4 regions of the Paenibacillus sp. F024 genome follow, and region 1 is predicted to be linked to each of the others. Evidence: riboswitches for the same ligand, from Rfam matches in the RefSeq annotation. Region 1 holds a riboswitch; each other region holds the start of a gene.
What was found. A riboswitch is a leader RNA that binds a small molecule or an ion and turns the genes downstream of it on or off. The one in region 1 is predicted to bind cyclic di-GMP.

Region 1 (5,718 bases):
TGAACCAAATGACATAGGGCATGTAGACGCTATTGGTGGACCATGCCACGATCCGGTCGATAAAGAGAAAGGTAAAGTACAAGAATCCATAAAAAAAATAATGCATCGTCGTGTAAACCGTAATCGAAAATCTCGGGAGCTGCGATATCGCCTTTCGCTTCGATTTGCGCTCGTCGATTTCAAAGTAATACTTGATAAGAACAGCGCTCAGGATGGAGATGATCAATATGGAGAGCAATTGTGCCCATATGATGTCCATGCCAAGTATTTTATAAAGAACATAAACCATGGTGATGCCCAAAATAATGAAGCCGGTAAACGTAATCTCCCTGCGGAGAATGTACATCACCGTAACGGTGAGCCAAATGGAATTCAACAGGATAAAATAAGCAACGATGTAAAAAAGCATCCGGTAGGGAAACAGGGTAAAGAAAATATCCGTGACCAAGATAATGGCAGATAATACCAGTGATACGATGAACCCGATTCGGATAAATAAATAGGTCGTTCTTCTAGCCAGATGATAATGCCCTTGGATAATATAAAAGAACCCGCGTCTGGCGATCGCCTGAGTAAAGCCTCCTACCGTCATAAAGCTCAGGATCGTGCCTATGGCAATGCTTGTAGCCAATTCAACCGATAAGTTCTCGAAGGACCAAAGCGAAAATTTCAAGGTCAGCATGGACAACACCGAGATGGCCATCGGCAGAGCGAAGATGACGCCTCTGAGAAAAGCGCGCAGCAGTTCTACGACGGTAACCAGCACCGGGTTTTTTTCGATTTTGGAAAACGGGCTGTATACGATTTTGTCTTGTACGGCGTTCCACAGCTCCTCAGCCAATTCAAAGACATCGTTCATTCCGAATTCTTTTTTTGTTCTCTGGTCGGTCCAGCCCATGGATTCAAGCAAAGAGGCAATTTCGTACATGTCCTGCGGCTGCAAATTCCTCTTCAGAATCTCATTCATCAATATATTGAAGAGCTCCCTGTGTTCTTCTTGAACCAAAGGTTTGGTACGAAGCTTTACGATTTCACTCATGCTCCTGATCACCAAAGCCAGGTAAAATCATATGTACGATCAGATCCGCCATCCTGCCTTCCGCCTCCGCTTTAGCCACAGCCTCCGGTGTAATCATGCCGTTCTTACTGACAATAAGCTGTCCATTGCGGTCATAAAGATCTTCACCCGCCTTATTGCCGACAATATACTGGTTTTTGATCAGATCGATCTCCTCGTTTAATGGAGACACGGGGCTTCTTTTTTCCTGTGAGCCCTGCAGCTTCAGCGGTACAACCTTGCTCCCGCGACCTGTAGTATCCGCCGCTGCCGCAGCCAGAGGTTCGGCAATAAAAGGTTGGTTAAGCGACAAGGAGCCGTTCAGCTCAGAAGGAACGCCCGTCTCCATCCGGTGTTCCTTAAGCTCCAAGCTTGGAGCAGCCTCATCCTCCACAGGTCCCCCCGATTGAGGACGATCATCGAGGTCACCCATGTACTCGTTAATGTCATCCCAAAAGCCGCTTAATGGTTCCGGCTGCCGCTCGGGTTCCTCAGGTTGAAGCATGAACTGGGTAACCGGAGCCGGAGCTTGAAGAATCTCTTCTGCGCTTTCAGCCGTCTGCGGACTCCCCGCCTCCATATCCATGTCCGTCGGCATGCCGTCACCAAGCTGCAGGGCAACCCTCTCAAGCTCATCCAGCATCGCCTGCAGCATGCTTTGAACCATCTGCAGCTCTTCATCGATTTGGCTTGCTCTTTCCTCCTTCTCCGCCTTCCTTGCAGTAAATTCGGCCCGGACACGTTCGAGCTCAGCTTCCTTTTGTTGACTTAACAACACGACGGCATCTTTCGTCTTCTTAAGGATCAGATCTTTATAAACATGTGTGGCTGCAGGCGGTTTAACTTGATGCTTTTTAGCATTCCATTCCTTTTCCAGCTGAAGGTTTTCCTTCTTTAAGCTCTCGATTTGCTGTCTCAAGACAAAAAATTGGTTCCACAAACTTTTGACGTTATCCTTAGGGATACCCGGTCCTTGACCTGAAGCCACAAACTTCCCCCCCGTCTTAAGACTCCGACATTTTGCTTCGTGCGCTGTGAATGGTCTCAAGCAAGAGCTGCTTAAACCGCTGCAATTTCCGGGTTTTTTCCATAATTAAACGTTCAAGCTGCTCCTCTTCCTTCCGCAGCTCTTCGGTAATCTGGTAGATATGCTTGGTGTTTTCGAGGTGGGACATCATAATGAGAGATGAAATTTCTTCCTCCAAAACGGATGACACGGCATCATGCTCTCTTACGCCGGCAAGCTTTTGCTTCCACTGCTCATTTTCAGCGATCAGCTGTTTAAGCTCGTCCTCCGCGTCGGATATCAATTTCTTATATAACGTATCCACAATCCATTGACCTCCCAGGTCCAGCGATCGTTATGCGGTTTGCTTACCACCGTTCGTTTTCTTCATTGCACCCAGCTGCATCAGCAGCTTCATCCTCTCCAGCTCCATCCGCGCATGCTCATGATCTCCAAGCTTTTCATGACACGCCGCAATTTCCCCGATCAACACGGGGGTAAACACTGCCGCAGGCTGCATATTGACGGCTGAACGAAACTGGGCCGCCGCCTCTTTGTAATAACCCCGCGACATTAAAATATACGCTTGCTCTGCATGAAGCTTTTGAAGCTGCTCAAGAGATAATCCCGGGGCCGCAGCGGTGTTTTCGTGTGCATAAACAGACAGCTTGATATAGCTTTTCAAATGATTCTCCAGCACTTTATCCAGCGTCAGAAACCTCATCGCCCGTTCCCTTGCCCGTTCACCCAATGCGCTCCTCAACTCGGAATTGTTCAGCAGAAGGGTGATTTTATCGGCCAGCTCCTCGCTTTTTCCCGGGGTCACGACAAAGCCCGTATCTCCCAGAGCCTCCTTTATGCCTCCTACATCCGTGGCCACCACGGGTTTGGCCGTCATCATCCCCTCCACGACGGCATAAGGGAAGGCTTCCGTCACACTTGACAGGGCAATAACATCTGCGCTGTGATAAGCCGCCGTCATATCCTGAGTATGCCCGGCAAAAATGACCGTCTCCGTCAAATCGAGCTGATCCCGCAGAGCGATGCATTCCTCATAGTATTCCTGTACGGCTACGCTTCCGTGAATGACAAACCGGACATCCGGGATCTTCCTCTTGACTGCAGAGGCAGCGCGGATCAGTGTTAATATGTCCTTGTAGGGATCAATACGTGCCACTGTAACGACCGTCGGATGCTCATTTTTCGTCATCGGAGCCACGCTGAAAACATGTTCGTCCACACCGTTATAAATAACATTAATTTTGCTCGGCTCCACTCCGAGCCTGGACTCCCAACGCGTATTATATTCGCATACCGGAGAGACCTGATCGGCATAGGTGTAATTCAGACTCACGATCGAGGATACCAGCCGGATCAAAAACGTATTTAAAAAGGCGGATAACCCTCTTTTGGATAATGACAAATACTGCTCTCGCAGGTAAACTCCATGCTCGGTTAACAGCAATGGCGTTTTATGCTCCAGTTTTGCCAGCACGGCCGGGATACCGCAAAAGGCCGCAGCCGAGGAATGGGAAACATGAACTTTGGGAATGGGATTGTTCAAAATATTAAAAAAGCGGTAAATCCAGCCAAGACTTTGAATCAAGCCGTAAATATCGGGCTCCGGCAAATGAGTGCGCTGATCCTTGCAAGACGATAAGATGATCTCCTTATAAACGTCCCAAGTGATTTCGGACTTAAAGCTTTCCTTATATTCGTAATGGCCGAAATATTGATTCATTTCATAGAGGATTTGACCAAAACGGAGCGGATTTTTGTCCAAGCTGATAATCTCTTTAATCAAATCGGTGAATAGAGGAATAAACTTTTCTTTCACAACTTTGTGAACCGTTCTTTTTTTGGAAAGGTAAACCTGTGAGAATGGAATGTTCAAATGCTCGCAGGGCTCCTCAGTACCCCATAGGGGCATTTGGGTTACCTGCGTATTGGGAGGCTGCTTGAATTGAGGAGTAATGAACGGGTCAGCCACCACACTGAAAATGACGTAATCCACCATCTTCAGCTTTTGGACCAAAATATCGCACCAGGTGCTGACACCGCCTTGAAAATAGGGGTAAGTTCCTTCCGTTGAAAGCATGACTGTGAGCTTGTTATTCATTATGGACACCGTCCCATCGTAAAATCCTCACGAAGATCAAATGGCCGGTTGCACTAATAGCTCTGTCTGCTCCAAGTGCCCATATAAAGAGTAGACTTCAACGCTTCCATTCCTATTTAGTTAGGAGTCGTATGACGAACCAAGTCGAACCAAATTATTCCGATACAATATGTATCTCACGAATCATATTTTTTGTCAAGTCATCAATTCATCCAATGAATAGTTCAAAAGAACTGAACCTTAAGTCTCACTTTCTTCCGACTTCCTCATATGCAGAATAAGCTCCACGAGAAGGTTGGACTGCTCGGCTTTTTCAATCAACTCCATCGTAATCAGGTCGCCTTTTGCGATCAGCTGCTTGCCTTCCTGATCAATCAAATCTTTGCCCGTTCTTTTCCCTACGATATAGCTTTTCTTTAATCTGTCAGGCTCGGATAGCTCGTCCATATCCTCTTTTTGGATTCGCGGGTGGCCCTCCAATGCTTTCTCCACTTCATTTTGCAGCATGCCTAGCATCTGCTTTATGATAACAATCTCCTGCTGAACCATTGCGATTTTTTTCTCGCGCTCCCTTTTTTTTCGTTGGTAGCTTTCGTTTAAAGCCAGCATATCCGCTTCGTTCTGTCCTTGCAGCAAGAGCACCGAGGCTTTGGTTCTCTTTCGGAGCAAAGCGATATATTCTTTATCCGCTTCGGGAAGCGGAGGCCCATGCTTAAAAGAAACCAGCCTTGCAAGCAATTTACCGTGCCGCAGCCTCTCTTCTTCTATGAGCTGCAGAAGATCGGGATACGTTTCACACTCGTTTGAATCCATTGCCAGTCCCTCCTTTGGCACTGCTCTAATACTCAGCCATCGCTTTACGGATCAGGTTCAATGCCTCCTCCAAAACACTCTTCAGGCTTTCCAGCTTCTTATATTTTTCGAGCAGCAGCTGTTCGTGCAGCATGTCTTCTTCTCGCAATTGCTTCAGCAAGGCATATAACTTTTTCGCGCATTCATCTTGACATACCAGCAGCAAAGAGGCGGCCTCTTTTTCAGGAGCATTCTTCCGGTCGGATAGGCATTGCTCTTCGATCTGCCGGATCTCTTCCATTAACGTCCGATTACGCGCTTTCCAGTCTTCCAGCTCGGCTTTCAGTCTTGTCTGCTCCGATTCGATAGGACATCCCTCCGGTTTCGCGCACCTGAATTCCAGATTAAGAACTGCTACATATGTATGCCGCCCTATAACCAAAAAGACCGTCCCCGGGGGACGGCCTCAACAATCAAGAGATAGAATGATACCAGGGTTTACTGTGCCTGATAATGACCCGATGACTCCATCGTCTCCACCGGCATCCGGATATAAAAACAGAGCCTGCCCTCTTCCGACTGGGAGACGCGGATTTCTCCTCCGTGCAATTGGATAATTTCCCTGCAGACGGCCAGTCCGATGCCGCTCCCAACCTCAGGCGAGCCCTCCTTATAAAACCGTTCGAACATTCTCTCCAGCGTCTGTTCGTCAAGCCGATTCGCGTCGTTTTCGAAGACCATTTC
Region 2 (5,718 bases), on a different contig from region 1:
TTCCTGCATAGAGGCAAGCTGTTCTTCCGTGATCCCCGCCACCTGCTGGATATTGTCCGCTGTTTTTTCCGAGACCTCCGTCACGATATCCATAGCGGAAACAACTTTAGCCGTACTTTCGGAAATGCCTTGGGATAGCTCTGAGGTTTCGCTGATTTGCTCCACTACCTCAGCTACCGATACGGATATTTCTTCAAAGGAAGCACCCGCCACGTTAACCGCTTTGACTCCCTCTTGAACCTCTTGCGTCACCGATTGCATGTTCCGGATCGTGGTATCCGTATCCTGCCGGATATCCGTAATCAAATGGGCTATTTGGTTGGCGGACTCCGCAGATTGCTCAGCCAATTTTCGGATCTCCTGAGATACAACGGCAAAGCCCCTGCCGTGCTCCCCTGCTCTGGCCGCTTCTATTGCCGCATTAAGCGCGAGCAGATTCGTTTGCTTGGAAATCCCTGTAATGACATCAATGATCTTTACGATTTCAGAGGATCGCTCTCCGAGGCCCTGAATGACTTGAGCCAAATGATTAACGCCCGCACCAATCGATTGCATTTGGTCAACGGCCCGCTGAATCGCATCATTGCCTTCCGCCGCCCTATCCTTGGCATGCATCGCCGACAAGGACATCTTGGCTGCATTGCCGGATATCCGTTCTACCTGGCTTTCCATTTCGTTCATGGCTTGTCGGGTTCCTTCGGTGCTCCTTACCTGCTGATCGGTCCCGACAGCGGCTTCCTGCATTTTTACGGCAATTTGCTCGCTTGCCTCGGCGCTGACTTCCGAGCTGGATGAGAGCTGCTCGGCGGAAGCCGATAGCTGGATCGCATTTTCGCTTACCTGGTACAAAATCGAACGTAAAGAGCTCGACATTTCGTTAAAGCTCTTTCCTAATTGACCTAATTCATCGTCCCGGGAAACCATGATTTGTTCCGTCAGGTCTCCCTCGCTGATTTTTTGGGAAACATAATTGATTTGCTGCAACGGCTTGATAATGGATTTAAGGATCCAATAAAGCAGCAACCCGCCTAGGATAAACGAGACGAGCAGGACAAACAAGGTATTCTTTAAAATAGGCGCCGCTTCGTTGGAGACCTCTTGCTGAAACATCGTGCCGGCGATTTTCCAGCCGGTCTCGGGATTGGTCACAAAAGCCATCTTCTTGGCATCATTTTCGTACATATACGAAAAATATCCTGATTCCGCTTCGTACAGCTTGGAGTTAATTGCATCGCCGCTAAGATCGGTACCCGGCTCAACGGTCGGATGAACCATCATTTTGCTATCCTTGTCCAGAATATAGACATACCCTTCCTTACCGATCTTCACACTGCGGGTAATTTCGGCAAGCTTTTCAATACTCACATTGATCGCGGATACCCCAAGACCGTCTTTGTTGGCCTGAGCAACGGTGACAACCAGCTGATTCGACGACCTCGATATGTAGGGTGAAGTGATAACAGCCTGACCCTTATTCGCCATGGCCTGCTGATACCACGGTCTTTTCCTCGGATCGTAATCCGGGGGGTTCTTAAACGAATCGGGAGCATTCATGAACAGTCCCGTTTCTGTTCCTACATAAACCTGCTCGATTTCCGGATGGACCGCTTTATAAGCTTCCAATTGTTTGCGTACTTGGGGGTCGCCTCCGATATTTCCTCCATCCAGCGACGTCATGCCGGCCACCTCCAGGTTTTGCGCCAGCCCTGCCACATCCTGTTTCTTGGATACAATAAATTCGTTGAACACATCGTTTAACAGCTGGACATTGGTCTGCGCGGCAAGGATCATTTGTTGGTCCACTCTATCTTTCGCCGTAAAATAGGAACCCAATGCGATAGCGAAGGTCGGAAGGACAAGGACCAAAATAAACGAAAAGATTAATCTGTTTTTCACCGAGGACAAGGACCTCTTGCTTATCCTCAGCTTATTGCTTTGAAACCGGGTAAATGGCCATACAGTACGTTTCATCATCCTATCTCCTCTCACTGCATTAAAAAAAGCACTTTCTCGAAAAGTGCTTGGCGACGCCCTCAGCGCTTATTCGGTAACCCGGCTGCCATAGAACAAAGATTTCGTTCCTTAGACCCGCGGCTTTGCGCCCTCATCTTTCAATGAGTATGCCTTTATCGCTTTTCTATCCTTTTTAAGATATGCCCCCTACATTCGTTGGAACGCGGCTAAAATAATCAAGAATACCTCCATCACCTTTTTTTTGCATTAAATCGCAACACTGTCTCATTTAGAAACAATATATCCTCATTATATAAAGAGATATCTTGGCAATCAATGGCTTTCATGTTTTATTTTTGAACATTTTATTCATTTTTCTTCATAGATTCCATCGATTCTGACAAATCCAAGAAATCAAAAATGGCTGCCCTTCGGGCAGCCATTTCAATTTATTCCAACTCTATGTTCTTAGCCATCTTTACAATTAGCGTTTTCAAAGCATCCGAAAGCAGCCCGCTAACGGCCTGCCTCAACGATCACGCCGTCAAAAGCGGCCCGGTAGATTTTCCGGATATCTTCTTTCTCCAACGGCAGAGGACTGCGGGCCAGCAGGCGTTTTTGCTTTGCTCCGTCCTCCGTCAAGCTGTCGAGCGCGCTTTCCGGGATATTAAACCCGCTCAATGTGTTCGGGATACCCACATCCTTGACCAAGCGCTCCAGCTCCTCCACGCAGCGATAAGACGCTTCTTCCTCGGACAGATATGCGGAGTTTCCTCCCAGAGCGTTCAAGATATCGGCCATTCGTTTGGTGCAGCTTTTGCGGATATATCCCATCACGTACGGCAGCAGGACGGCATTCGATTCCCCGTGGGCGATATGGAATTGACCGCCGATCGGATACGCCAGCGCATGTACTCCCGCTACCCCGGCATTGAAGAATGCAAGCCCCGCCAGATAGCTTCCGTTGCTCATATCAACCCGGGACTGCTTATCCTTGCCGTCGGCAACCGCTTTCCGGAGTGAGCGGCTGATTAAACGAATCGCCTGCAGGGCCAGGCCATCCGTAGTCGGATTGGCATTCACCGAAACGTAGGCTTCGACGGCGTGCGTGAGCGCATCCACTCCCGTTGCCGCTGTAACCCTTGGAGGAACCGTAACCGTAAGCTCCGGATCTACGATGGCCGCATCAGCCAGCAGGTTATCGTGAGCGACCACATCTTTAGTGCTTTCCAGGGAAAGGACGGAGATATTAGTTACTTCCGAGCCTGTACCGGAGGTGGTGGGAATCAGGATCTTAGGCAGCCCTTTTTTCTCCACCTTCCTCGTCCCGGTCAAATTCAAATAATCGGCCACGGGTCCTTCATGCGCGGATAATACGGCGGCCAGCTTGGCCAAATCCATCGCACTGCCTCCGCCCATACCGATCACCATGTCAAATTTGCCATCCTTCGTGTAGGCCACCAGCTTTTCGCCGACCTCCAATGGCGGTTCAGGCACGGTATCCGCATACACCTCGACTTCATACCCCTTGGCTTTTAACGGGGCAAGAACGCGTTCCACTAATCCGATTTGCACCAGAACGGAGTCGGTCACAAGGAGAATTCGGGAAGGATGAACTTTCTCCACCTCCGGGAGAAGCTGGGCTATAGCTCCCCATCCTGTATAACTAAGCTGTGTAAATACCAGTCTGGCATGTTCCATGGGTTACTTCCTCCTTTACCTCTCTTGCCTCATTCGTAATAGCCTTCTGTCGATTTGCGGAATTTTGCAAACTGAGCGGCGTCATGGCCGAACCAAACCTGCGATCCGGTTTCTTGGGCAAGACGCCGTATTTTTTCCACCGATTGGCTGTAGCCCAGAGAGTCATAAATTATTCCCGGCGGTTTGATCGGCGGACCGTAGCTTTCCGCCGTATAAATCGCGTCGGAGGCAAGGATGATGCCGCCCGTATCCGGCATTTGCACATGCAAGCCCAGCATACCCCAGGCATGGCCGCTTCCCAGATTAATTACGCGAATCCCTTCGGCCAAGGCCAGGTTATCTTCATTGCGCTTCACGGTACGCCACTGCAAATTATTTTTGATCCATGCGTCAATATCCGCCCAGACGTAAGCGCCTCCCTTTTGGTTGCGGGCATACGTTTGAAGCGTGCCGTTGAACTCGTCTTCATGAACAACAATCGTAGCATTCGTGAACATTTCCAGGCATCCCGCATGATCGAGATGCAGATGGGACGCTACCACGAATTTGATATCCTCCGGTCTGACCTTCAACTGCTCCAGGCGGTTATGCAAATAGCATTCTTCGCTTGCCTGCCAGGGAAACGCCTTTTGCGTAGACTCCGCCCAACGCCCGGATGGTCCCATGGAGTTCGGATTGCAGGCCGTATCAAACAAAATCTTGCCTTCGGGATGATCGATCAGAACGGTATAAATCGGAAATTCCACAAATTCCGCCGGCGCGTTCGGATTATCGATGGTTGCCGGGTTATGCATGGCGATCATCCAGTTTTTGTCCATTCTCATACGGCCGTTGTCCATCACATAAAGCTTCGGTTGCGGTTTAATAATATTTGCCATAGGTAATCCCCCTTAGAGTTGTGTTTTGATCGTGACAAATTTCAGCTCCGTCATTTCCTGCCCCGCATCATTTGATCCCTTCGCGTCCATAGCCGCTTTCCTTCATTCGCGGATCCGCGATTCAATCCGATCCGCTTCCCTGCTGTTGATCATCGCGCAGAGATAGGTATCCTCATCCAAGAATCCCCAACCTTCAATGGCTTGGTTCTCCCGATAAAGCGCTTGCTAAATTCAGAATAAATGCTCTCATGGACAAAAATGCGCTGCAGTGATATGCAGACCTGTCCGGCGAATGCAAAAGCCTCTTCCACACACCTTGGGACAATTTTATCCAACGGGGCGTCGGGCTCTACGATAAGCGCCGTATTGGACCCGGGCTCCATCGCGGTCCTTCGCAGACCCGCTTTCGATGTAATCAGCCTGCCTCCGAGCTTCCGGTGGAGGTAATTTTCTTCACCCGTTCATCGCTGCTTGCTTTCCGTCATAAGGAGCATATAAAGGGTAAGTTCTTTCTATCAATGGCAAGTTTGTTACTAGAACCAAAGCTCTTTTGTTACCGCTGCCATTTTCCTTATCCTCCTTTCCGATTGTTCGATAAATATAATAAGCAAAAATCGTGCCAATGTAAAAACCGCAGTAAAATAACCTTTTCCGTTATCTACCTGTCCGCTTTGGTGAAAATTTTCACCAATCGAGCAGGAATCTGCCTGCAAGCGTCGAATTTCATTTGGTGAAAGTTTTCACCGGCCTATGAAAAAATTCACCAGGAGGAGTTCTTTCCATGGACCATCGTCTGATTTCACCCGATATGTCGGAATATATTTTTAACTCCATGCATAATGGATTGATCGTCGTCGACCGGGACAGCAAAGTCATGATGCTCAACCCCTCGGCACAAAGGATGCTGCAAATCGAAGGAATCGCGTGGAAAGGCATGCCGATCAAATCATTGCTGCCCAATTCCAAAATGCATTACGTTCTTGAAAGCGGCATCAGCTCAATCGGTGAAAAAATGACCATTGCAGGCCGTGTATGCATGGTCAACCGCACCCCCTTGTACCGTGAAGGCGAAATGATCGGAGCAATCAGCGTCATTCAGGATATTTCCGAAATGGAGCAATCCCGCAATTTATTAAAACAAATGGAAATGGTGATTGAATTCTCCACCGACGGCATCTATGTCGTA
Region 3 (5,718 bases), on a different contig from region 1:
AACGGGAAGTGACCCTGCATGTCTAGCGCTTATTTGGATATCATCCGCATCCGATTTCTGATGATGCTTGCTTACCGGGTCAATTATTACAGCGGAATTATCATTTATGCACTCAATATTGGCGCATACTACTTTCTATGGAAGGCGATTTACGGATCGAAGGAGCTGCTCGGCGGTATGACCGTCACCCAGATGACCACTTATGTGGCTGTTTCCTGGATGGCGCGGGCGTTTTATTTTAATAACCTGGACAGAGAAATCGCCAATGAAATCAAAGACGGCAGTGTGGCCATTCAGTTCATCCGTCCTTACAACTATATTATTGTCAAAATGATGCAGGGCCTCGGCGAAGGCTTATTTCGTCTGCTGTTGTTTTCCGTACCGGGAATGGCGATCGTTTCTTTTTTGTTTCCCGTCAGTTTGCCGACGGATCCGCAGGTTTGGCTCGTGTTTATGGTCATGCTGTTCTTCAGCTTTTTGATCAATTCACAAATTAATATTATTACCGGCTTATTTGCTTTTTTTCTTGAAAACAATGAAGGCTTGATGCGCATGAAACGGGTGGCCGTCGACTTATTCTCCGGCCTGGTGGTGCCGATTTCGTTCTTCCCCGGGTGGGCCGAAGGGCTGATGAAGTTTCTTCCTTTTCCCGCCATTACGTATTTGCCTGGCTCCGTCTTTACAGGAAAGGTAACCGGAACGGCGGTGTACGGAGTGTTCGGCACCCAGCTCCTGTGGTTCCTGCTGCTGATTATCCCGCTTTTTGTACTCTGGCGCAGCGCGCGGTCGCGCCTGTTCGTGCAGGGAGGTTGAGGAACATATGTTTTATGCGGGACTTTTGATCAATTATTTGAAAAACTACATGAAAACGAGGCTGACCTACCGTTCCGATTTTTGGATGGAGGTCGTATCGGACCTGCTGTTTAACGGTTTGAATCTTTTCTTCATTCTGGTCGTATTCCAGCATACGGCTGCGATCGGTGAATGGAACCAGCATCAAATTTTGTTTATTTACGGTTATTTTATGGTGCCTTACGGCCTGTTTATTACCTTTTTCAATCTGTGGGGCTTCAGCGAGCGGTATATTGTCAAAGGGGAGATGGACCGGATTCTGACGCGGCCGGCGCACAATCTCGTGCAGCTGATGCTGGAAAATATGGATCCGTCGTCCTTGTTCAGCGCATTGACCGGCATGATCATTATGGGCTATTCCTGGAGCCGGCTTGATCTCGGGCTGATGTGGTATGATCCGTTCGTATTTATTCTGTTGGTTGCCGGTTCGATGATGATCTATGGGGGAATCTATATCTTCTTTACTTCGCTGTCGTTTTTTTCGGATTCGCCGACCGGCATTACGCCGATGCTGTGGAATTTGCAAAACTACGGCCGATATCCGATGACCATCTACAACCGGCTGATCAATATTATGCTGACCTGGGTGCTTCCGTTCGGGTTTGTAGGCTTTTACCCTGCGGCGTACTTTTTGGACCGGGCCAATTGGGGTTCGTTCGCATTGCTGACGCCGTTGGTAGGAGCGGTCTTCCTGACCCTCGGGCTGACGGTATGGAATTACGGAGTAAAGAGGTACCGCGGAGCGGGATCGTAACGGATAATCTTAAGAAAAGCATAGCATGAAAAAAAGCACGGAATCGCGCTGGCTGCGCGATTCCGTGCTTTTTTAATATTCAATGGGAAATCTTTAAGGACTACCTTTGGAAAGAAGTATGATGCGATACCCTTTATTCACTTTCTGTGAAATTTTACACAAAATGACAAAAAAACTCTTGGTTCTTAGTTATTTAGCCCCTATAGTAGTATTTAGAAGAAAAAAATACAGCTGCCAATAAGCTGGATAAAAGGCAAATCCGTTCGAAAGTCGGAGACGCAAAGCCACGGGTCTAATCCATCGGTACTAAACGGTGGAATGATAGCCGGGCCGCTCGGTTGGGGTGCTGTATTTTTTTGTTTGTTGAGGTAAAGGGGGAAAGACAGAGTGAAAAGCAAATTACTGCAGTTTGCAAGAAACGCCATGCTGATCGGTTGGGCTGCTGCAGCCGTCATGGCTGTCGCAACACCTGCGGCATGGGCTGCGCAGTATAGTCAGTCAGAGGGACTGCCGGCTTTCGCAGGACTGCCGGATAACAGCGGACTCGTTTATATTAACGGTGATTCTATGGTTTGGTATGAGCCGGATGGGGAAGGCAACAGACAAATCCATATGGCTAACCTGTCTACAGGGCAAACAAAGACGATCACCAACACGCCTACCCGGAAGGACAATCCTGTCATATACGGTAATACGGTTGTTTGGCTCGACAAGCTAGGCTTGCCTGATCCTGCCAGTTATTGGTGGAATGTATTCAAATACGATTTGACTACCGGAGAACGGCAGCGAATTAATTTCTCGTTGGGTATGATGTCACATCCGGCTATTCATGGTAATGATGTCGTTTGGCATAACAATGAGACGTCGGAGATGCTGCATTACGATCTGTCCACAGCAAAAGAAACAAGTCTTGGCAAGGGGCGGGAACATGTGGTTTTTGAAGGCCAGGTCTTGTATAAAAATTCGGACAGCGGGTTGGATATGTTGACCCTTGCAACCGGTGAGATTCGCCCGCTTGTGAAGCTGCCTAAAGATCATTATGTGGACCGCTTCGTATTTAACGGCAATACCGTGCTGTGGAGACAGATGAATAAACAATTAAAGACCAAGATGGCGATGCTCCGTTTGGATAATGCGGCCTTCAGTCCAAGGAGCTTAACTGATTATGAGACCAAGGAATTCAGCGATACCTATTTGACCATCGGCAAAACGATGGGAGCTTGGATTGAGGAACGTGATGGGAAAGCTGTGATGATTGGCGTTAACTTAAAAACCGGCGAAACATTCACAGTAGCACGACAGCCTGGAGAAACGGTGTACCCTTTTTGGGGCGATCAGTTTCTTGCAGGTAAGGACAATAAGTTAATCATGCGAACGTTCATCAGGCAAAATACAGGACAAAGCCGTTCCTTTGCAGGTTCCATTGAACCAGTTGGCGCCATAATCGGCCCCAATGGAGGCGAAGTGCTTTCAACCGATGGCAGTGCGAAGCTGAGCGTCCTGGCCGGCGCCCTTGACCGTGATACGAGGATAACCTTGGGTATGCCGCAGGATGCGGCAGGCATGCAAGCCAAAGGAATGCCGGCTGCCGGGCAGTTGATCGCGGGACCGGTTGAACTGACAGTGCCGCAGTCTTTTAAAGTTCCGGCTACACTGGAGATGCAGTATGACGGTGACTTGCTTTCGGAAAGCAAACAGCGAAAACTCGGTCTGTATCAGTATGATACGGCATTAGAGCGTTGGGGCTTCATTAGCGGAAACATGTCTGCAGGCAAGTTCGCCGTGAATGGCCCTATAACAAGCGCAGGTACATATGCCGTTATACTGAACGATGTAGCATTTGCAGACATGCAAGGACATTGGTCGGAGCAGTACGTCGATACGCTTGCCGCGAGGGGTATTGTTGAAGGAGTGGCGTCGGGAATATTCGGCCCGGATGAGACACTGACCCGTGCGCAGTTTGCGAAGCTGCTCGTAGGTGCATTGGGGATGGATTCTGACTCTCCGTCTGCGGCTACATTCCAGGACGTGGGTTCCGGGCATTGGGGTTATAGATGGATTGAAGCCGCTGCACAAGCAGGACTCGTGGAGGGCGATGGCGGAATGTTTCATCCGGATGATCGTCTGACCCGTGAACAGATGGTGGCAATGCTTGTACGTGCTGCCGGAGAGCAATCGGCGGCGCTTCGTCTGGCTGAGCAGGAGCGGCAGTCGGCATTGTCCGCATACGGCGACCGTCAAGGCATTAGCGGATGGTCCGAGCCTTATATGGCGCTTGGCGTGAACCAAGGGCTGATTGAAGGAGATCGGAACTCTTTGATGCCGCAGCAATCCTCCACGCGAGCGCAAGCGGCGGCAGTGCTATACCGATTCATCCTGAAGCAGGGGAAGCTTTGAAATATACAAATTTTGAAGAGGGAGCAATGAAATGATAAAAGCAAGATTCAAATCGATGATTTCCGTTTTCATGGCAATGGTGATCTTGCTGACGGGAATTCCGTTTATTCCCGGCGGGGGACTATCCAAAGTGCATGCGGGTACAGACCTTATATTAGAACCGAACCGTATTCCGGTTAATACCGGAAGCACGGTGATTAAATTTAGTTTTAATGATGCGGACGTTGGTCAAACCGCGCATTATACGGAAATATACCTATGCGAGCCCGGCGCAAACAGCAGCGAGCCGCCCGCTAAAGTTCAGGGTGGGATGATCAAGACGGATACATTTGTCATTAAAAATCCCGATGGGACCTATATGCAGCATCAAGTACCATGGGCCGCCGGGTCCAGTATTCCGGTAGGAAATTATAATGTATGTGTGGATCCCAGGATACCGGGGCAGACAGAATTTTACGGAACAATAGCACCATTGGAAATTTACGATCCGCAGCTTCCGCCTCTGTCGAGTCCGACTCTTGCGATTTTTCCTAATTTAACTAGTGAGAGCCATGAAATTAAAGGAACAGCTGACCCTGATTCCGAAGTAACGCTTACCATTCAATATATAAAACGGGAGGGCAATAATCAGGTACCGGGAGGTACTAAGGTAGTTAGTGGCATCATGGCGGACAGCTCGGGCAATTGGAGTACTATCAAGCAGCTTGACGCTTACGAGATAGCCACGATTACCGCAAGAGCGAAGAAGGGCGAGCAGATCTCACCTGTTTCGAGTCCGCTGAAGGTGCTGCGTTATAAGGCCCCCGACTGGAATGTGCCTTGGACGGCGGTCGCGGGGTATTACTATAAAACGACCGGTATTGCTGAAACAGTGAATCGTATTAACGAAATAGCATCGTTCAATAACTATCCGCAGTTTACATGCGTGGACGGTGAAACATGCCAAAAGAACCTGAAAAGCGGGGAAAACCTGCTGATTATCAACCCCATGCTTGCCGGGGAAATTGGATACAAAGAGCTTGAAGATCTGACAATAGAGAAGATTGCCCAGCGGCTTCAACATCATTTTCCCGCATGGTGGGACCCGATCAATCTGGCCAACGGTTCTTTCAGTTTCCATCATACGAACATGTCGCTGCAGGCAGTGATGCCGCTTGAATTTGCACTCACTTATCACAGCAGGGACAAGTACGAAGGAGCGGTTGGTGTCGGCTGGCATCATTCGTTTGAATGGGTGCTTCATGAATGGGATCAAGGACACATTTATGTGACCACGCCGGAGGGCGCAAGGTATAACTATGCACCGGTCGGCAGCGGCCAATTTTTGACTCCCAAAGGGACCCACAATACACTGACTCAATTAAGCAACGGAACGTATGAGCTGGTAATGCCGAATCAGTGGAAATATTTATTCCGTGAGGACGGCTTGCTGCATAAGATACAAGACACGAACGGTAACGAAATTACACTCCAGTACCGGGGATCCGTGTTGGTAAAAGCAGTGACTACAGGGGCGGAAATGTCTTTCGCATATGATACGGTAGGAAAGCTTACCAAAGTCACGGATCACAGCGGGCGTTCGACGGAATACCGGTATGATGAAGTGAACCGTAATCTGACCGACATTGTGCTGCCGGATGCGGCTGTGATCTCGTTCAAGTACGACGTAGAGCATCAAATGACGGAAATCAGCAATCCGAACAAAACGTCAAAAC
Region 4 (5,718 bases), on a different contig from region 1:
GACGCTGCCATAACGGCCGTTCGCTTGCTTCTTTGTTATACTGTGCGCCATGCAGCAAGCTGCTATGCAAATGGTGTATAATGGGAATAAGGAGTTTGAAGAGCAGCACAAGGGAGGAGATAGCATCATGTGGAGACGTTTATTATCGATAAGGCGATGGGCGCATGTGTTTCGCCGGATTGTGCCGCTGCTGCGCTCTTCGAGAATTCCTGTCCGTGAGAAGCTGCTGTTCGCCGTCCCGGCACTGGTGTATTGGATTATGCCTGATGCGCTGCCGGCGCTGCCTATTGACGATGTTGCCGTCATGATGCTGCTGATGAACTGGTTTACCGATCGGGCTGAGCGTAAATACGGTGCATGAATGGCAAGAGCTGCCCGGGCGGGCAGCTCTGTTGTAGCTTGGGCCTAACGGATGGCCCCGGTTTCTTGTTCATATTCTTCGGCAGGCATGCGAATCCATCTTTTCAAGTATCCCTGTTCATACAGCGCCTTAATCAGAATGATCAGTATCGGCGATAAAATCAACCCTGCGACACCAAAGAGCGAAAGTGAGATGATGATGAACGCGAGCATGGTAAAGGCGGATACGCCTAGCGAATCGCCGGTGATTTTGGGCTCAAGGATTTGTCTGGTTGTAATGACCACGGCAAGCAGCACAGACAACCAGATCGCCAGCGTCGTTTGTCCAACGATGAACAGGTAGATGATCCACGGGATGAAGAGTGTGGATACGCCCAAAAGCGGAAGCACGTCGAATAACGCGGATAGCAGCGCGATGGAGAAAGCGTTCTTCACTCCCAATAAGAGCAGCGAAATGAAAACGACGATAAAGGTAAGGGTAATCAGCTTAGCCTGTGCTTTGATGTAGGTGACGATGCCTTTCAATACATTTTCGCGCAGAAAGTGGAACGCTTTTTTAAACGTTTTTGGCGTTTTCTCTTCCGCCGTCCGCTTCCATGACTCGATCTCGATGCTCAAGAAATAAGCCAGAATGATCCCGATGGCAAAATTAATCAAGAAGGTGGAGACGGAGGTCAATGCCGTAAACGTTCCCGTAATAAAGCCGGTCACAAATTGGGTGATTTTACTGGTGATGACTGCGGAATACTCTTTGGCCTGCTCAATCAGATCCTGCGTTGGCAACGGACCCAAATAGTCCTGTAGAGCTTCGGACCGCTGTATGATTTCCCTTTCCATGACGGCCGTGTACTCGGGGAACTTGTCTTTAAGCTGTAAGATCTGCGTTGTAAAAATAGCGCCGAGTCCGGTAATCGCCCCAAGAATGACCAAAATAAATAAAATGGTCGAGATGCCGGAAGCGATCGATTTCTTGAGCCCTCTGCGGTGCAGGAATTTAGCGAGCGGCTCGATAATCATGTAAATGAGAAACGCAAAGAAGATCGGCGTTGCAATCCGGTATAAGAGACTGAAGATGTACATGAACAAATACACCGTGACAATCAGGAGAGCAATGTCGAAGATGGTTTTGTAATATTTGCGGTAAAAATGAATCATTCGGTCACCTCGGGTTTATCATTCCTCTGCGGCTGGCGTACACCATCCGGCCGCCCAGAGCTTCATTTCTTTTAACATCCGGTGCAAATCCTGGCCTTTAGGCGTAAGCTTGTATTCCACGGTAAAGGGGACCGTCGGGTAGGCTGTCCGTTTCAGCACGCCGTTGTCCTCCAGGTGACGCAGCGTGTCCGTTAACGATTTGGGGCTGACGGATTTGATTTTGCGCTGCAGCTCACCGAAGCGCTGGGTGTATGATACCTGAAGCGCGTTACCTTAGGGTAAGTTAATATTTCCATTGTCATAATATCTAAAATTATTCACTACTTTCCGTTTTATATAACAAGTCACACAATAGCAACACAACGGAGGGTACCGGGGATGGGGAACGAGGACGGATATGAATGGGGTGTAAGTCTACAGTCGGATGCAGCCGTACGATCATCGTATTGCAATAAAAGTTGCTTTCGCTCCCGAGTTTCTATACAATAAGGTGAAAACGATAGCGCTGGGAGATGGAAGTCATGAATTGCAAAATTTCGCGTAATGCCGCCAAAGTGCTTTTGGCCGAAATAGAAAAAGAAGAAGACAAGGAATTGAAGCTTCGCGTATTCGTGACGCATGCGCACGGTGATCATGCCCATTACGGTATGAAATTAGACAAGCCTACGGAGAACGATGTCGTCGTCTCGACCGACAAAGGCATCGACGTTATTCTTCAGAAGGATGATCCGTTTTTGGACGGGATTCGCATCGATTATTTCTATGTGCCTGAGGAAGGCTTCTCGGTGACCAATCCGGGCAAAGGCAACCACGGCGACCACTAATGCTTTAGTCGGGTTCCGTATAGGTAAGCTGCAATAGAAAGGAAACACCCGTATGGCCAACGATATACGAATTTGTGACAAATGCAAGCATATGAGAATCAAAACGGCGCTGCCCAAATTGCAGAAGCTGGCCCCCGACGCGGAAATCAAGGTAGGATGCAAATCTTACTGCGGTCCATGCTCCCGCTTTGCCTTCATCTTCATCAACGGCAGATATGTTACCGGCAAGACGGAGGACGAAGCGATCGAGAAGGCTAGTAAATATGTGAAGTGACATTAAAGCGGATGAAGAGACGCTTATAGGACCGCAGATTGCAGCGGATTCCATAAGGGCTTCAAAATCCGCTTTTTTCTATTTTATTCATTTTTTTAGGTGTCAAGCATCTAAAATCGTATTCTGAAGGGGCGATTTTAGTGTAAATAGAAGGTTAATCATTGAAAATAGTTCCAAAGGCTCAATAGATTTGTTGAAATTGGGAAATTGGAATTATGTATTCCTTAGGTCTTATCTTTTATTCTTAAGAAAATAAACTTTCATAAAAAGACATTTTTCGAGCGTACTCGATAAAGGCAAACCAGGCGAAAGCCTGGGCACGCAAAGCTATAGGGGCTAAAGTGCAGGTTCCGGCGCAAAGCCAGCCAGTTATCGAAGGTGCGGAGCGACGCATAGACTTGCAGACTCTTGTGCCCGTAGATGGAGAATTTCTTTGTTTTTGAAAAAGGAGTGAAACTGATGCAGGGTCAGAATCGAAGCATCGTATCAAGAAAAGGCTTTTACACGAAAGTGGGGGATGATTTCGTAGGCGTGTTTTTGTCAAACGAGGGCCCCAAATTGTTCATCAACCGTGAGGTCTATGAACTGTCTGCGCCATGGTGGGACGTCGAAATGGTGAAGGGGCGCAGCCATCAAATCATTAATTTTTACTGGCGCGGTGAGGTCAAGCTGTCTGTTAGATGTGAAGCGGAAAATGACGTTTTCATGCCGCTGTTCGATTATTTGAGCTGCAGGGGGACTACGGTTCGTCAGGCCTGACGGCCAAACTGAAATACCCATACATAGCGCAAAAAGAACCGCTTTAATGGCGTAATGCCATTAAAGCGGTTCTTTGGTTTGTCCGGTTTTGAGACTGCCATTACCTCAACATGGAAATAGTAAAATCAGGAGAGGATGATCGAAAGAGCGGACCGCCCATCTTAAGCATCGGGAGGAGACTCTGTCTTGTTGCTGCGCCAGCCGTATAGACCGCCGGGGGCGAAATATTGGTATAGATTGCATTCGATTCGGCCGTTGAACAGCTTGCGCTTCTTGTCGGCTTTGCGCCCCATGTGATGCTCAAGCTGCTTGTTTGGACTTAGGATAAAGGCAGACCATGTAGGCAGCTGCTCGTATACATGGCTAAATTGTCGGATGGCCCGTTCAGCTTCACTGTGGTCGCCCAGGCGCTCGCCGTAAGGCGGATTCGTGATGATACAGCCGTAGTCTCCCCGCGGCATGGCCTTGGCAACCGGGCTCACCTGCAGGGTCAGTTCCTTTGCCAGACCGGCCGATTTCGCCGCAGCCAATGCGACATCAATGGCTTTCGGATCGATATCGGAGCCTGTAATCTGGAGAGGGATGTCATCCTTTACCAAATCATAAGCTTCTTCCCGGGCTTGATTCCATAATTCATGAGGAACGAGCGGCCACTCTTCAGCGTTGAAGCTGCGTCGTAAGCCGGGAGCCAAATTCCATCCGATCATCGCGGCTTCGATCGGAATCGTACCCGAGCCGCAGAACGGATCATAAAGCGGGCGTTCGACTTGCCAGCGGCTCAGCAGTACCATGGCCGCCGCCATGGTTTCTTTCAGCGGGGCCTCCGTTACCAGCTTGCGGTAGCCGCGCTTGTGAAGACCGGGTCCGGTGGTGTCCAGGGTTAACGTAGCAGTGTCGTTAAGAAGCGACATCTCAATGACGAAGCGTCCGCCGGTTTCGGGGAACCACTCCGTGCCGTATCGCAGCTTCATGCTTTCCACAACAGCTTTCTTGACAATGCCTTGGCATGCGGGCACGCTGGACAGCTGTGACTTGTGCGATCTTCCTTCGACGGGGAACTCCGCGTCTTCGGGAATCCAATCCGGCCAAGGCAGAGCCTTTACTCCCTCGAACAGCTCGTCAAAGGTACGGGCTTTAAACTGTCCCATCTTGACGAGCACGCGGTCGGCCGTACGAAGCCACAGGTTGGCGCGGCATATGGCTAAAAAGTCACCGACGAACGTCACCCGACCGTTTTCAACCGTGACTTGATCGTAGCCTAGATCGCGAACCTCTCTGGCCACTACGGCCTCAAGCCCCATAGGGGAGGTGGCGATAATTTCAATCGAATGTAATGTCATACTGATTCACTCCGTATCTGTTATGAAGGGAAAAGCCCGAATATAAACAGGTTGAACTAAGCTTGGAAAAGCCATACAATTAATTAGTATAGGCGATTGACAGTGATTATACAACGAGGCAAACGTATTAGCAGCAATGATTAAGTGCTGCAGCCGTATGTCTCGGAATCGGGAAGGAATGGAAAACAACATGACATCGCCATTAACGGCGGAGCAGTATCTTGATGAGCTTTTTGATACGGATGAGCTGCTGGAGCGGGTGAAAGAAAGCATCCGCGCCAACCTCATGCCGGAAATTTCGATCGCTGCCGGTTACGGGCGGTTATTGACCATGCTTGTGCGCATCGCAGGGGCAAAAGAGGTGCTGGAAATCGGAGCGCTCGGGGGTTACAGCGGCATCTGTCTGGCTCGCGGTTTGCCGCAGGACGGTAAGCTTGTCTCGCTGGAATTGAAGCAAGAATATGCGGATCTGGCTTACAAGCATCTTAGCGAAGCGGGGTTTGGACAGAATGTGGAATACCGGGTCGGTGAAGCGCTGGACAGTCTGAAGGCACTTGAGGAGGAAGGAAGAAGATTTAACCTCTTTTTTATTGACGCGGATAAAGGCAATTACCCGAATTACCTGGAGTGGGCGATCAGGCTGGCTCATCCGGGGGCTGTTATCCTCGGGGACAATGTACTTATGCGCGGGAAAGCCATAAATCCGGAGTCAAAGGGAAATGCGGTTGCGAAGATGAGGCTGTTTACGGAGATGGTGGCCCAGGATCCCCGACTCGAGGGTGTGCTGCTGCCGGCCTACGACGGGTTAGCGATAGCAAGGGTGAGGGCATAATTATAAGTAAAGGCTGTTATCATATCTTGCCGGGGAAACAAGCAAGCTGCTTTCATGCTTTTCCGACGATAGGAGGATACGATCTTGACACAGATGCGAGTAGAAAAAGATTTTCTGGGCTCCAAAGAGGTTCCGGCTCAAGCTTACTACGGCATTCAGACGCTGAGGGCAGTG

Region 2: linked by a shared signal. The riboswitch ahead of ACZYR9_RS09915 (methyl-accepting chemotaxis protein) and the one ahead of pelF (GT4 family glycosyltransferase PelF) in region 1 are both predicted to bind cyclic di-GMP.
Region 3: linked by a shared signal. The riboswitch ahead of ACZYR9_RS22370 (S-layer homology domain-containing protein) and the one ahead of pelF (GT4 family glycosyltransferase PelF) in region 1 are both predicted to bind cyclic di-GMP.
Region 4: linked by a shared signal. The riboswitch ahead of ACZYR9_RS15135 (hypothetical protein) and the one ahead of pelF (GT4 family glycosyltransferase PelF) in region 1 are both predicted to bind cyclic di-GMP.

Annotation. Positions count from the first base shown of each region.
Region 1 covers NZ_JBVASZ010000037.1:29,513-35,230, reverse strand. The annotation lists gene ACZYR9_RS23680 (hypothetical protein) at 1-1,039, opposite strand, end outside; gene ACZYR9_RS23675 (hypothetical protein) at 1,032-2,045, opposite strand; gene ACZYR9_RS23670 (hypothetical protein) at 2,062-2,388, opposite strand; gene pelF (GT4 family glycosyltransferase PelF) at 2,419-4,182, opposite strand; cyclic di-GMP riboswitch class II at 4,216-4,299, opposite strand; gene ACZYR9_RS23660 (hypothetical protein) at 4,423-4,995, opposite strand; gene ACZYR9_RS23655 (hypothetical protein) at 5,021-5,416, opposite strand; gene ACZYR9_RS23650 (sensor histidine kinase) at 5,473-5,718, opposite strand, start outside.
Region 2 covers NZ_JBVASZ010000007.1:107,627-113,344, reverse strand. The annotation lists gene ACZYR9_RS09915 (methyl-accepting chemotaxis protein) at 1-1,896, opposite strand, end outside; cyclic di-GMP riboswitch class I at 2,044-2,135, opposite strand; gene ACZYR9_RS09910 (iron-containing alcohol dehydrogenase) at 2,470-3,654, opposite strand; gene ahlS (AhlS family quorum-quenching N-acyl homoserine lactonase) at 3,684-4,532, opposite strand; gene ACZYR9_RS09900 (aldehyde dehydrogenase family protein) at 4,682-4,915, opposite strand; gene ACZYR9_RS09895 (sigma-54 interaction domain-containing protein) at 5,314-5,718, shown strand, end outside.
Region 3 covers NZ_JBVASZ010000031.1:18,617-24,334, reverse strand. The annotation lists gene ACZYR9_RS22385 (ABC transporter ATP-binding protein) at 1-26, shown strand, start outside; gene ACZYR9_RS22380 (ABC transporter permease) at 19-813, shown strand; gene ACZYR9_RS22375 (ABC transporter permease) at 821-1,606, shown strand; cyclic di-GMP riboswitch class I at 1,849-1,944, shown strand; gene ACZYR9_RS22370 (S-layer homology domain-containing protein) at 1,994-4,003, shown strand; gene ACZYR9_RS22365 (RHS repeat-associated core domain-containing protein) at 4,035-5,718, shown strand, end outside.
Region 4 covers NZ_JBVASZ010000013.1:81,115-86,832, forward strand. The annotation lists gene ACZYR9_RS15110 (hypothetical protein) at 128-361, shown strand; gene ytvI (sporulation integral membrane protein YtvI) at 406-1,515, opposite strand; partial or broken gene ACZYR9_RS15120 (winged helix-turn-helix transcriptional regulator) at 1,534-1,764, opposite strand; gene ACZYR9_RS15125 (iron-sulfur cluster assembly accessory protein) at 2,037-2,339, shown strand; gene ACZYR9_RS15130 (YuzB family protein) at 2,392-2,613, shown strand; cyclic di-GMP riboswitch class I at 2,899-2,990, shown strand; gene ACZYR9_RS15135 (hypothetical protein) at 3,073-3,372, shown strand; gene ACZYR9_RS15140 (THUMP domain-containing class I SAM-dependent RNA methyltransferase) at 3,534-4,712, opposite strand; gene ACZYR9_RS15145 (O-methyltransferase) at 4,903-5,544, shown strand; gene aspA (aspartate ammonia-lyase) at 5,638-5,718, shown strand, end outside.